2 regions of the Streptomyces sp. BBFR51 genome follow, and region 1 is predicted to be linked to the other one. Evidence: riboswitches for the same ligand, from Rfam matches in the RefSeq annotation. Region 1 holds a riboswitch; the other holds the start of a gene.

The links. A riboswitch is a leader RNA that binds a small molecule or an ion and turns the genes downstream of it on or off. The one in region 1 is predicted to bind cobalamin.
Region 2: it holds a riboswitch for cobalamin, as region 1 does, so the genes downstream of both, ACGH7X_RS09285 (cobalamin biosynthesis protein) here and ACGH7X_RS29400 (energy-coupling factor ABC transporter permease) in region 1, are expected to answer to the same signal.

Annotation. Positions count from the first base shown of each region.
Region 1 is NZ_CP172448.1:6,426,914-6,433,932, reverse strand. Features, by position in the region: gene ACGH7X_RS29420 (hypothetical protein) at 1-379, opposite strand, end outside; gene ACGH7X_RS29415 (chloride channel protein) at 667-2,013, shown strand; gene ACGH7X_RS29410 (potassium channel family protein) at 2,106-2,567, shown strand; gene ACGH7X_RS29405 (MerR family transcriptional regulator) at 2,637-3,230, shown strand; cobalamin riboswitch at 3,301-3,486, shown strand; gene ACGH7X_RS29400 (energy-coupling factor ABC transporter permease) at 3,516-4,223, shown strand; gene ACGH7X_RS29395 (energy-coupling factor ABC transporter substrate-binding protein) at 4,220-4,567, shown strand; gene cbiQ (cobalt ECF transporter T component CbiQ) at 4,568-5,317, shown strand; gene ACGH7X_RS29385 (ATP-binding cassette domain-containing protein) at 5,314-6,162, shown strand; gene ACGH7X_RS29380 (DUF2249 domain-containing protein) at 6,193-6,912, opposite strand.
Region 2 is NZ_CP172448.1:2,049,938-2,056,956, forward strand. Features, by position in the region: gene ACGH7X_RS09265 (alpha/beta hydrolase family protein) at 1-3, opposite strand, end outside; gene ACGH7X_RS09270 (class II aldolase/adducin family protein) at 118-855, opposite strand; gene pitH (low-affinity phosphate transporter PitH) at 1,079-2,335, shown strand; gene ACGH7X_RS09280 (hypothetical protein) at 2,370-2,591, shown strand; cobalamin riboswitch at 2,727-2,872, shown strand; gene ACGH7X_RS09285 (cobalamin biosynthesis protein) at 2,972-3,937, shown strand; gene ACGH7X_RS09290 (cobyric acid synthase) at 3,934-5,466, shown strand; gene cobN (cobaltochelatase subunit CobN) at 5,463-7,019, shown strand, end outside.

The sequences.
Region 1 (7,019 bases):
AGTACGGCAGGAACAGGAACTGGGCGATCAGGCTCAGCGAGGCGAGGACGATGCCCGCCATGCGCGCCCAGGTCATGTCCTTGAGCAGGCCGAACCCGGTGACGAACACGAGGGCGCCGAGGACGACGTGGACGATCCCCCAGCCGGTGAGGCTCATCTCGTAGACGTAGGTGCCGATACGTGCGTACACGTCGTCCTCGGCGATGGCCGCGATGCCCTGGAGGACGGCGAGGGCGCCGTTCAGCAGCAGCAGTACGCCGGCGAAGACGACACCGCCGGTCACCCAGCCGCTGGTGCGGTCGCCGCCCGAGCGCTGGGCCCAGGAGGCGTCGCCGCCGTGGGACGGCCGGCCGGGAGAGGGTTCGGCGTGCTGGCTCATGAGCGGAATCCTTTCTGTGTCCCCCGTACGGGGCATTCGCCCACCGGCGCCGACGGCACCGACAGGTCGCTTTGAGCCTGCGGGCGACCGCGCGCCCCGGCCACGCGGGCCCGCCGGACGGGTGAACCGCGCCCTGGGCGTGCGCATGCGGCCCCTCGCGCCCTCGCGTTGACTGGACCGGACCCGCGACCGCGCGCGCGACGGACCGCGGGAGGGAGTGGCGTGGACGAAGGAGAGCGTGTGACGAGTCGGCCGCCGCCCCGGCGCGGACCGCGCGGGCGAGTGCGGTGACCGCGCCGGCGAACGCCGTCCCGGCCCGTGCCGAGCAGTCCCTGCGGCAGACGCTGCTCAGCCCCGGCTACCGGCGGCTGTTGCTGCTGTGTGTGCTCCTCGGCGTGCCCATCGCGCTGGCCTGCTTCTTCTTCGTCGGCCTCCAGCACGAGTTGCAGCACTGGGTGTGGACGTCGCTGCCCGAGGCGGCCGGCTACGACACGCCGCCGTGGTGGTGGCCGCTGCCCGCGCTGGTGCTGGCGGGGCTGATCCTGGCGCCGATCGTGACCCGGATGCCGGGCGGCGGCGGTCATCTGCCGGTGAACGGCCTGGGCGGCGCACCCGTCGGCCCCCGCGCACTGCCCGGCGCGGTCCTCGCCGCGCTGGCCACGCTGCCGCTCGGCGTGGTGCTGGGCCCCGAGGCGCCGCTGATGGCCGTCGGCAGCGGCCTCGCCCTGCTGGCGGTGCGGCGGGCGGGCGCGGGCGCGGACCAGCGGGCGAGCGCGATCCTCGCCACGGCCGGGTCCACCGCCGCGATCTCCACGATCCTCGGCGGTCCGGTGGCCGCGGCGGTCCTGCTCATCGAGGGGGCGGGGCTGGCCGGCACCCAGCTGGTCGCCCTGCTGCTGCCCTGTCTGCTGGCCAGCGCGACGGGCGCCCTGGTCTTCACCGGCTTCGGGCAGTGGACGGGGTTGGACATCGGTGCGCTGTCCCTGCCCGAGCTGCCGCCCGAGGCCAACCCGGACGTGGGCGACTTCCTGTGGGGCCTTCCCACGGCGGCACTGATCGCCGTACTGATCACGCTGGCCCGCGAACTGGGCCGGCGCACGGTCACCTGGACGCGGCACCGCACGGCGCTGCGCACCGTCGTCTGCGCCACCGCGGTCGGCGTCTGTGTCGCCGCGTACGCGCTGATCACCGGCCGTTCCCCGGCCGAGGCGGCGCTGTCCGGCCAGGCCACCCTCGCCCAGCTCGCCGCCCACCCGCACGTCTGGTCCGTGGGGGCGCTGGTCGCGCTGGTCGCGTGCAAGGGGCTGGCCTGGGGCATCGCGCTGGGCAGCCTGCGCGGCGGCCCGATCTTCCCGGCCGTGCTGCTGGGCGCGGCGACGGCCCTGGCCTGCTCGGGGCTGCCCGGCTTCGGCACGACCCCGGCCCTCGCCCTCGGCATCTCCGCCGCGGCGGCCGCGGTGACGGGGCTGCCGCTGGCCAGCGCCGTACTGGCGGTGCTGCTGATGGGCCGGGACGCCCACGACCAGATGCCGCTGATCGTCATGGCGTCGGTCGTCGCCTTCATCGTCGCCCAGTTGGTGCGCAGGGCCGACCCGGAGGCGGGCCGGGCGTCGACGGAGGGGGCGGCGCGGTGACGGAGCGTCGGCCCGCCGGATCCCGTACCGCCCGGAACACCGCCTGGAACACCGTCCGGCCCTGGATCGTCAGGACCGGGATCGCGGCGGCGGTGGTCGTGGCCTACTTCCTCCTCCCCCTCGACCAACTGGGTCCGCAGCGCCCCCTGCTGAGCTGGGTGCTGTTCGCCCTGCTGCTGACCGTCGTGGCCGTGCTGCTGCTCCGGCAGATCCGGCACGTGCTGCTCGACCGGCCGGAGAGCCGGCCCGGGGTGGTCATCTCCCTGCTGATCGTCCTGTCCGTGCACGTCTTCTCGGCGACGTACTACGCCCTGGCCAAGCAGCCGGGCGAGTTCAACGGCCTGCACACCCGCGTCGACGCGCTGTACTTCACCGTGGTCACGCTCGCCACCGTCGGGTACGGGGACATCACCCCGCGGGGCCAGGCCGCCCGGGTCGTGACCGTGCTGCAGATCACGTACAGCTTCGTGTTCCTCACGGCCGCCGCCACCGCGCTGACCACCCGGATGCGCGACAGGGTGGTCGGCAGGACCGACCGGGGCCGGCGCCACTGAGGCCGACCGGGGCTTGAAGGTGCCGCCGCGTCACCTTCTAGCCTCGGGTGTACACCCGTGGAGGAGCCCATGACGCACGCGAACGACGGCACCCGGCGCATCGGCGAACTCGCCCGGGAGACCGGCCTGAGCATCCGCGCCCTGCGCTACTACGACCGGCTCGGCCTGCTCACCCCGTCCGCCCGCACCGGCGGCGGGCACCGCTGCTACGACGCCGCCGACGTCCGGCGCCTGCACCGGATCCTGGCGCTGCGCAGCTTCGGGCTCCCCCTGACGCAGATCCGCGCGGTCCTGGACGCCGAGCCGGACCACGACCCGGCGCGGCTGATCCGGCGGCAACTGGACGTGGTCGAGGAGCGGCTGCGGCAGACCGCGCAGCTGCGGCTCCGGCTGCTCGGGGTGCTGGACGCGCTCGACGCCTCGGCCGGGACCACGACCGAGGCCTACCTGGAAGTGATCGAGGAGATGACCGCCGTGGAACGACCCCTGACCCCCGAAGAGGTGGCCCGCCTGAGCGAGGCGCGGCGCCGCTACGCCGAGACCCTCACCGACGAGGAGCGCCGGGCCCTGCACCGCCGCCGCGCGGAGACCTTCGCCGCGCTGAGCGAGGACGACAGGCGACGGCTGACGGAGCGGCGCCGCCAGCTGTTTCCGCAGCCCTGAGGCCTGTCCGGCGGGCGGGCAGGGCGTCCGCCGGGCCCGAGGCCCGCTTGTCACCACCCCCGTGGGCGCACTACTGTCGCCACGCCTTGGTGAACGGGAAATCCGGTGTGATGCCGGTGCGGCCCTCGCCACTGTGAATCGGGAAGTCCGGCTCCGGCCCTCAGGGGCAGCCACTGGGTCCTTGCGACCCGGGAAGGCGGAGCACGGGCGGTGGTACCCGTAAGCCAGGAGACCGGCCAAGGCGCGTCGTCCATCCACGAGGTGCTGGAGAGGGTCTGCTGAGCCATGCACATAGCCGAGGGCTTTCTGCCACCGGCGCACGCGATCGCCTGGGGTGTCGCGTCCGCGCCGTTCGTCGTCCACGGAGTACGGTCACTCACCCGTGAGGTCAGGGAGCACCCGGAGAGCACGTTGCTCCTCGGCGCCTCCGGGGCCTTCACGTTCGTGCTGTCGGCCCTGAAACTGCCGTCCGTCACCGGGAGTTGTTCACATCCCACCGGCACCGGCCTGGGTGCCATCCTCTTCCGACCGCCGATCATGGCGGTGCTGGGCACCATCACGCTGCTCTTCCAGGCGCTGCTGCTCGCGCACGGCGGGCTGACCACGCTCGGCGCCAACGTCTTCTCGATGGCGATCGTCGGCCCCTGGGCCGGGTACGGCGTCTACCGGCTGCTGCGCCGCTACGACGTGCCGCTCATGGTCACCGTGTTCTTCGGCGCGTTCGTCGCCGACCTGTCCACCTACTGCGTCACCAGTGTGCAGCTGGCGCTGGCCTTCCCGGACCCGAGCAGCGGTTTCCTGGGCGCGCTCGGCAAGTTCGGGTCCATCTTCGCCGTCACGCAGCTCCCGCTCGCGGTGAGCGAGGGCCTGCTCACGGTGGTCGTGATGCGGCTCCTCGTGCAGTCCAGCAAGGGGGAACTGACCCGGCTGGGCGTCCTGTTGACCAAGGCCGGCAAGGCCTCCTCCGGTGAGCGGGAGGCGGTGGCCCGGTGAAGCGCAACACGAAGGTCAACGCCCTGCTGCTGCTCGCCGTGGCCGCGCTGGCGGTGCTCCCGCTGGTGCTGGGGCTCGGCGACCACAAGGAGGAGCCGTTCGCCGGTGCCGACGCCGAGGCGGAGACGGCGATCACCGAGATCGAGCCGGACTACGAGCCCTGGTTCTCGCCGCTGTACGAGCCGCCGTCCGGGGAGATCGAGTCGGCGCTGTTCGCGCTTCAGGCCGCGCTCGGCGCGGGTGTGCTGGCGTACTACTTCGGTCTGCGCCGGGGTCGGCGGCAGGGCGAGGAACGGGCGTCGGCGGCGACGGCGGCACCGCGGGACACCCCCGAAGGGGACTGAGTGCTGCCGATCGACGCGGCGGCGCACAGCAGTCGCTGGCGCCGCCGCCATCCCGTGGACAAGGCCGTGCTCGGGCTCGGCCTGACCGTGCTGGCGATCTCGCTGCCGCCCTGGCCGGGTGCGGCGCTGGTGCTGGTGACGGCGCTCACCGTGCTGCTCGGCCCGGCGGGCGTGCCCCGGCGCGGGCTGTGGCGGGCGTACCGGGTGCCGCTGGGGTTCTGCGTGACGGGGGCGCTTCCGCTGCTGGTGCAGGTGGGCGGCCCGGACGGATTCCTCTCGGTGGCCGACGGCGGTGCGGTGCGCGCCGGTGAGCTGCTGCTGCGTACCTCGGCGGCCTCGCTCGGGGTGCTGCTGTTCGCGTTCACCACGCCGATGTCGGACCTGCTGCCCCGGCTGGTGCGGGCCGGGGTGCCCGCGCCGGTCGTGGACGTGGCGCTGGTGACGTACCGGATGAGTTTCCTGCTGCTGGACTCGGTGCGCCGGATCCGCCAGGCGCAGGCCGCGCGGCTCGGGCACACCACCCGGGCGGCCACCTGGCGTTCGCTCGGCGGTCTCGGCGCCACGGCGTTCGTACGGGCCTTCGACCGGGCGGCGCGGCTCCAGTCGGGGCTCGCCGGGCGCGGTTACGACGGCACCCTGCGGGTCCTGGTGCCCGAGGCCCGCGTCTCGGCGCCCTTCACCGCGGCGAGCGTCGCGCTGCTGGCGGCGCTGGCCTGTCTGACCCTCGTACTGGAAGGACCCTTGTCGTGAGCGGACCGGCGCAGTCACCGGAACCGGCCCTGGTCGCCCTGCGGGGCGCGTCGTTCGCGTACGAGGAGGGCCCGGACGTGCTGGTGGGCCTGGACTTCGCGGTGCGCGAGGGGCGCGCGCTGGCGCTGCTGGGCCGCAACGGCAGTGGCAAGACCACGCTGATGCGGCTGCTCAGCGGCGGACTCAGGCCGCGTGCGGGGACGTTGACGGTCGGCGGGGAGCCGGTGACGTACGACCGCAAGGGGCTGACCCGGCTGCGGACCACGGTGCAGCTGGTGGTGCAGGACCCGGACGACCAGCTCTTCGCGGCGTCGGTCGGCCAGGACGTGTCCTTCGGGCCGCTGAACCTCGGGCTGCCCGACGCGGAGGTCCGCTCCCGGGTCGGGGAGGCGCTCGCCGCGCTGGACATCGCGGCGCTGGCCGACCGGCCCACGCACCTGCTGTCGTACGGGCAGCGCAAGCGGACCGCGATCGCCGGGGCGGTCGCGATGCGGCCCCGGGTGCTGATCCTCGACGAGCCGACCGCGGGGCTCGACCCGGACGGGCAGGAGCGGCTGCTCGCCACCCTGGACCGGCTGCGCGCGGGCGGCACCACCGTGGTGATGGCCACCCACGACGTCGACCTCGCCCTGCGCTGGTCCGACGACGCGGCCCTGCTCACCCCGGACGGCGTGCACACCGGCCCGACCGCCCCGACGCTGGCCCGCACCGACCTGCTGCGGCAGGCGGGGCTGCGGCTGCCCTGGGGCGTCGCGGCGGCCGGACTGCTGCGGGCGCGGGGCCTGTTGGCGGACTCGGCGACGGGCCCGCGTACGGCGGAGGAGCTGGCGGCGCTGGCCGACTGAGCCGCCTGGCCCACGGCAGGGCTCGCGGCGTCAGCCCTCGACGGCGGCCTTGCCGATGCGTACCCGCCAGATCTCGGGGCCGGATTCGACGTAGTCCCAGGTGTGGGCGTCCGGGTGGGTGGCCTCGAACTCGCGTCGCAGTGGCTTGGGGTCGTGGTTGTTGACCAGCACGAAACCCTCCCCCGGGGCGAGGCGGGCGTAACGGGCGAAGATCCGCGGGTGCCGTTGCCCGTGGGGGATGTCGCGGACGTCCACGACCGCCGGGGTCTCCAGTCGGCCGCCTTCGAGCAGGGTGGTCAGATCCGCGACGAGACTGGGCAGATCGGCACCGGGGAGCTCCGCGAGCGCCGGCAGCAGGACCGTCTCCTCGGTCGTCAGGTGAACGTCCAGGATCGCCTCGACGGAGCGCGCGGCGGCCGCGGCGGAAGCGGGGTTCCCGGCACCGGCCACCTCGTCGATGCGCCGGTCGAGGGACGCGGCGGTGGTGCGCAGGGCGCGCACCAGGAGGCGGGTGCCTGCCGCGCCGGAGGCGGCCGCGTAGAGCGTCTGTTCGGTGGCGGCGAGATGGCGGCGCAGCTCACCGGTGCAGAACTCCACCAGTTCGCTCTGCCCGCCGCCCGCCGAGGTGCCCTGCGCGACGGTCGCGAGACCGGCCCGCAGTCGGCTGTGCGCGTCGCGGACGACGGCCTGTGCCCGGACGACCGGGTCGGCCGCCGTGCCCTCGATGTAGACCTCGGACGACGATGTCACGACGGTGCTCCTCTCGACCTGCGCTGCCACCCCGCACCGCGGGGTGTTCCATGGCGCCCGATTATTACATGTACCATTTGGAGAAATTCGGCATTCCCCTGCACCGA
Region 2 (7,019 bases), 4.4 Mb from region 1:
CATGGGGCCAGTCTCCTGGTGGAGTCCTCGGGCGGCCAGTGGGCGGGTGACAGGGGGTGACGGCGTCTTCGTGTCCCGTAGCCGGTACCCCCGCAGCCGCCCGGCACGCACCTCGCGTCAGCCTCGCTGCCCGTACCCGCGCAGGCGTTCCGTCGCCTCTGCCAGCTGGTCCGGCGTCAGCAGCGACGGCGAGCGGCCCGGCACCGACGAGGCGGTCAGCCAGAGGCGGCACATCCACTCCAGTTGGGCGGTGCGGTCGTAGGCCTGGTCGAGGGAGGTGCCGTAGGTGATCGTGCCGTGGTTCCGGAGCAGGCAGCCGGTGCGGTCGGCGAGGGCGTCGAGCATGGCGCGGGCGAGTTCGTCGCTGCCGTAGGCCGCGTACGGGGCGACCCGGACGGGGCCGCCGAGCGCGGCGGCCATGTAGTGGACCGGGGGGAGTTCGGGGACGAGCAGCGAGACCGCCGTCGCGTGCACGGCGTGGGTGTGGACGACGGCCCGGGCGTCGGGGTCGGCGCGGTACACGGCGAGGTGCATGGGCAGTTCGCTGGTGGGGACCAGCGTGCCGAGCACCTGCCGGCCGTCCAGGTCGACGCCGGTTGCGTCGTCCGGGGTCAGCCGGTCGTAGGGCACCCCCGACGGGGTGACCAGGACCGTGTCGCCGACCCGCACCGAGACGTTGCCGGAGGTGCCGACCACCAGCCCGTCCGCCACCGTCCGCCGGGCCGTCGCGACGAGTTCCGCCCAGGCCGACTCCAGGACCGCCTCCCGGACCTCCTCCCGCGCCCGTCGCCCGGCAGGTTGCCCGGCCCGTTCCCCGGCCGCTGCGCCCACCCGTCCGACCCGCGATCGCGTCACAGTCACCGTCTCCTCACGGGCGCCTCCGCGCCCCTCACGTCCCTTGCCGCACGGCCTCGCGGCGATCCTGCCAGGGGCGTCTCCGGAGAGCACCGGACCGGGCACGCAGAGGGAGCCGCCGGCACCGTTTCCGGTCACCGTGAAGCCCTGTTCAGTTCATCTTCCGTTCACCCTGGTTACCTACGTTCGTCCAGCCAATGACCTCGAACGATTGCCTGGGTAAATGGAAAGCTTCTCGCTGATCCTCGCGATTGTGGTGGTAACCGCACTCGCGTTTGATTTCACGAACGGTTTCCACGACACCGCGAACGCGATGGCAACGACCATTTCGACCGGTGCGCTCAAGCCCAAGGTGGCGGTGGCGATGTCCGCCGTCCTCAACCTTGTAGGCGCCTTTCTCTCGGTGGAGGTCGCCAACACGATCTCCAAGGGTCTCGTCGACGAGACCGGCATCCGTCCCGAGGTCATCTTCGCCGCCCTGGTCGGCGCGATCCTCTGGAACCTGCTGACCTGGCTGGTCGGGCTCCCGTCCAGTTCCTCGCACGCTCTCATGGGCGGTCTGATCGGCGCCGCCGTCGCCTCGGCGGGCATCGGCGCGGTCAACGGTGACGTGCTCGTCACCAAGGTGCTCCTCCCGGCGATCGCCGCCCCGATCGTGGCCGGTCTCGCGGCGATGCTCGCGTCCCGGATGACGTACTCGCTGGGCCGCAAGGCCGACGGCAAGGCCGCCAAGAAGGGCTACCGCGCCGGGCAGATCGCCTCCGCCGGTCTGGTCTCGCTGGCCCACGGCACCAACGACGCGCAGAAGACGATGGGCATCATCACCCTCGCCCTGATCGCCGGCGGCTCGCTCGCCCCCGACTCCGACCCGCCGGTGTGGGTCATCCTGGGCGCGGGCCTGGCCATCGCGCTCGGCACCTACCTCGGCGGCTGGCGCATCATCCGCACCATGGGCAAGGGCCTGACCGACCTTCAGCCGCAGCAGGGCTTCGCCGCCCAGACCAGTGCCGCCACGGTCATCCTGGCCTCCTCCCACCTCGGCTTCTCGCTCTCCACCACGCACTCGGTCTCCGGCGCGGTGATGGGCGCGGGCCTCGGCCGCAAGGGCGGCGTGGTCCGCTGGTCCACGGCCACCCGGATGTTCGTCGCCTGGGGGCTGACGCTGCCGGCCGCGGCCCTGGTCGCCGCGCTCGCCGAGTGGGTGTGCCGCCTCGGCGACTGGGGCACGGCCCTCGTCGCGGTGTTCCTGATCGCGTCCAGCTTCGCGATCTGGCGGATCTCCCGCCGCGAGGTCGTCGACCACACCAACGTCGTCGACGCCGAGGAGCCCGAGAGCTCCGAGCCGGCCGGGGTGGTCACCACGGCGATGGCCGCCGTCTCGCCGCCCCCGACGGGCGTGACCGAGGAACTGGCCGCCACCGTCCCGGCTCCGGCCACCACCCCCGACCCCAAGGCCCCGTCGGCCGCCACCACCGTCTGAACCCGGGCACCGGGTACGAAGGAAGCGAACCTCCATGAGCATCGACTGGGCAGCCATCGGCTCCGTCTTCGGCGTCAGCCTCGTGGTCACGGTGGCCCTGGTGGGCCTGTTCACCCTCGGCATCGTCGGCCTCTCCCGCCAGGAGCGTGCCGTCGCCCAGGGCGGCTCCGCGGGCCTCGCGGTCACCGGCGCGTACGCGTGCTTCGCGGCCTGCGCGGCGGCGGTGGCGTACGGGATCTACCTGATCGTGGCCTGACCACCGCGCACCCGTGAGGCGGGGCGCGGGACGGACTCGAACCGTCCCGCGCCCCGCCTTCGCGCGTGCCGGCGCACACCACCCGTGTGTGGGCCTTCGCACACTCCCCCGTCGCAGGTCAACGCCAGGTTGACGGGTGTTCGCGGACCGTGGTGGACTTCCGAGGCCATCTACGGCGGCAGGAGAGGAAGCCCGGTGCGAATCCGGCGCGGTCCCGCCACTGTGACCGGGGAAACAGGACCCCCGGGAGCCAGGAACTCTCACCGCCGGTCTCTTCGAACCAGGGCGTGGACACCCTGAGTGAGGACACAACGCGATGCCCGGCTGCCGCCCGACGTTCAGTACCAGGTACTTCCCTGACCGTGTGACCGGCTGAACCCGTGCGTGCCGGACGCGTCTTCGCGTACGGTGCCGCCGCCGGCCTCCTCGGCGACCTCCTCCTCGGCGATCCGCGCCGCGGACACCCGGTCGCCGCGTTCGGCCGTGCCGCCGGTGCCGTGGAACGGGTGCTGTGGCGGGACCACCGGGGCTGGGGCGCGCTGCACACCGTCGTCTGCGCCGGTGGCGCCGCCGCCCTCGGCTCCGCCGCCGCGCAGGCCGTACGCCGCTGCCCCACCGCCTCCGTCGCGCTGACCGGCGCGGCCACCTGGGCGGTGGTCGGCGGCACTTCGCTGGCCCGCGAGGCCACCGCGATCGGGCGGGCCCTGCAGGCGGGGGACGTCGAGGCCGCCCGGGCGCGGCTGCCGCACCTGTGCGGGCGGGACCCGCAGGCGCTGGACGCCGACGGGATCGCCCGGGCGGTCGTGGAGTCCGTCGCCGAGAACACCTCGGACGCGGTGGTGGGCGCCCTGGTGTGGGGCGCCGTGGCCGGAGTGCCCGGGCTGCTCGGCTTCCGGGCCGTGAACACGCTGGACGCCATGGTCGGCCACAAGTCCCCCAAGTACCGCCGCTACGGCTGGGCCTCGGCCCGCCTCGACGACCTCGCGGGCTGGCCGGGCGCCCGCCTGACCGCCGTCCTGACCACCGTCGCCGGCGGCGATCCGCGGGGCGCCGTACGGGCCTGGCGCGCGGACGCGGCGCAGCACCCGAGCCCCAACGCCGGGCCCGTGGAGGCCTCGTTCGCGGGCGCCCTGGGCGTGCGGCTCGGCGGGACGCTCTCCTACGGCGGGCGCGTCGAGCACCGGCCCGTCCTCAACGGGGCGGCGGGACGCGCGGTCCGGGCCGGTTCAGGCGACATCGACCGGGCGGTACGCCTCTCACGGCGCGTGGGCTGGCTCGCGCTCGGCGTGTGCGCGGGCGCGCGGCTCGCCGTGCGCGGGGCGGTCGGGAAAGGACGTACGTCATGAACGGTGGCCTCCTCGTCGCCGGCACCACCTCCGACGCCGGCAAGAGCGTCGTCACCGCCGGGATCTGCCGCTGGCTGGTGCGCCAGGGCGTCAAGGTCGCGCCCTTCAAGGCGCAGAACATGTCACTCAACTCCTTCGTGACCCGCGAGGGCGCCGAGATCGGCCGGGCGCAGGCCATGCAGGCCCAGGCCTGCCGGGTGGAGCCGACCGCGCACATGAACCCCGTGCTGCTCAAGCCGGGCGGCGAGCGCAGCAGCCAGGTCGTGCTGCTCGGCAGGCCGGTCGGCGAGATGAGCGCCCGCGGCTACCACGGCGGACGCCAGGAGCGGCTGCTCGGCACGGTGCTCGACTCCCTGGCCGAGCTGCGCGGCACGTACGACGCGGTGATCTGCGAGGGAGCGGGCAGCCCCGCCGAGATCAACCTGCGCCGCACCGACATCGTGAACATGGGGATCGCCCGGGGCGCCGGGCTCCCCGTCCTGGTCGTCGGCGACATCGACCGCGGGGGCGTCTTCGCCTCCTTCTTCGGCACGGTGGCGCTGCTGGCGCCCGAGGACCAGGCGCTGGTCGCCGGGTTCCTGGTCAACAAGTTCCGCGGCGACGTGTCCCTGCTGGAGCCGGGGCTGGACATGCTGCACGGCCTCACCGGACGGCGGACGTACGGCGTCCTGCCCTTCCAGCACGGGCTCGGCATCGACGAGGAGGACGGGTTGCGCGTCTCTCTTCGGGGGACGGTGCGGGAGTCGGTCGTCGCCCCGCCGGTCGGCGAGGACGTGCTGCGGGTCGCGGTCTGTGCCGTCCCGCTGATGTCGAACTTCACGGACGTGGACGCGCTGGCCGCCGAACCGGGCGTCGTGGTGCGGTTCGTGGACCGGCCGGAGGAGCTGGCCGACGCCGATCTCGTCGTCGTGCCGGGGACGCGCGGGACGGTCCGGGCGCTGGAGTGGCTGCGGGAGCGGGGGCTTGCGGACGCCCTCACGCGCAGGGCCGCCGACGGTCTGCCGGTGCTCGGCGTCTGCGGCGGCTTCCAGCTCCTCGGCGAGCACATCGAGGACGAGGTGGAGTCGCGCGCCGGGCACGTGGACGGGCTCGGACTGCTGCCCGTGCGGGTGCGGTTCGCCCGCGAGAAGACCCTCACGCGGCCGGTGGGCGAGGCCCTCGGCGAGCGCGTCGAGGGGTACGAGATCCACCACGGGGTCGCCGAAGTGACGGGCGGCGAGGCGTTCATCTCTGATGACGGAGGACACAGCCTGGACGGCTGCCGGGTCGGCCGGACCTGGGGCACGCACTGGCACGGTTCGCTGGAGTCGGACGGCTTCCGGCGGGCGTTCCTGCGCGAGGTGGCCGCCGCCGCGGGCCGCCGCTTCGTGCCGGCGCCCGACACCTCGTTCGCCGCGCTGCGCGAGGAGCAGCTCGACCGGCTCGGCGATCTGATCGAACACCACGCGGACACCGACGCGCTGTGGCGGCTCATCGAGTCCGGCGCGCCACAAGGACTGCCTTTCATTCCACCGGGAGCGCCCGCATGAGCACAGTGTTGTTGTTGTCGACCGCCGACACGGACCTCCTGGCGGCCCGTGCGTCTCAGGCCGCCTACCGGATCGGCAACCCGACCCGGGTCGACGTGACGCAGGAGCTGCCGGGGCTCCTCGATGGCGCGGACCTCGCCGTCGTGCGCCTGCTCGGCGGCAAGCGCGCCTGGGAGGACGGGCTGGCGGCGCTGAAGGCGTCCGGGATTCCGACCGTGCTGCTCGGCGGCGAGAGCGTGCCGGACGCGGAGCTGATGGCCGAGTCGTCGGTGCCGGCCGGGGTGGTGGCCGAGGCGCTGCGCTATCTCGTCGAGGGCGGCCCGGACAACCTCACCCAGCTCGCCCGGTTCCTGTCGGACACGGTGCTGCTGACCGGCGAGGGCTTCGACGAGCCGCAGAAGATGCCGGAGTACGGCGTCCACGGCGAGCGGACGTTCGTCCCGGGCCGTCCGACGGTCGGCGTGCTCTTCTACCGCGCCCACCACCTGAGCGGCAACACCGCCTTCGTCGACACGCTGTGCGACGCGATCGAGGCGCGCGGCGCCAACGCGCTGCCCGTGTACTGCGGTTCACTGCGCGGCGCGGACCCCGGGCTGTACGAGCTGCTGCGCCGCGCCGACGCCGTGATCGCCACCGTCCTCGCGGCGGGCGGCACGCACGCCTCGCAGGCCTCGGCGGGCGGCGACGAGGAGGCCTGGGACGTCGGCGCGCTGGCCGACCTGAACATCCCGGTGCTGCAAGGCCTCTGCCTCACCTCCTCCCACGCCGCCTGGGAGGCCTCCGACGCCGCGCTCTCCCCCATGGACGCGGCGATGCAGGTCGCGATCCCGGAGTTCGACGGACGCCTGGTCACCGTGCCGTTCTCCTTCAAGGAGCAGGGACCCGACGACGTGCCGGTCTACGTCGCCGACCCCGAACGTGCCGCGCGCGTCGCGGGGATCGCCGTACGACACGCGGCCCTCGGGCACAAGCCGAACGCCGACAAGAAGCTCGCGCTGGTCTTCACGGCGTATCCGACCAAGCACTCCCGGGTCGGCAACGCGGTCGGTCTCGACACCCCGGCGTCGGCGGTCCGGGTCCTGGACGCCTTGCGGGAGGCGGGGTACGGGGTCACCGAGTACCCCTCCGAGGGCGACGAGCTGATCCACCGGCTGATCCAGGCGGGTGGTCACGACGTGGAGTGGCTGACGGAGGACCAGCTGGCCGCCGCGCCCGCGCGGGTGCCGCTGGCCGACTACCGGGCGTGGTTCGAGAAGCTGGACCCGGAGCTGCGCGACGGCATGCGGGAGGCGTGGGGCGAGCCGCCGGGTTCGCTGTACGTCGACGGGGACGACATCGTGCTCGCCTCGCTCCAGTTCGGGAACGTCGTCGTGATGATCCAGCCGCCGCGCGGCTTCGGGGAGAACCCGATCGCGATCTACCACGACCCGGACATGCCGCCGTCGCACCACTACATGGCGGCGTACCGCTGGCTGGAGAACAGTTTCGGCGCCGACGCGATCGTGCACATGGGCAAGCACGGCACGATGGAGTGGCTGCCCGGCAAGGGCCTG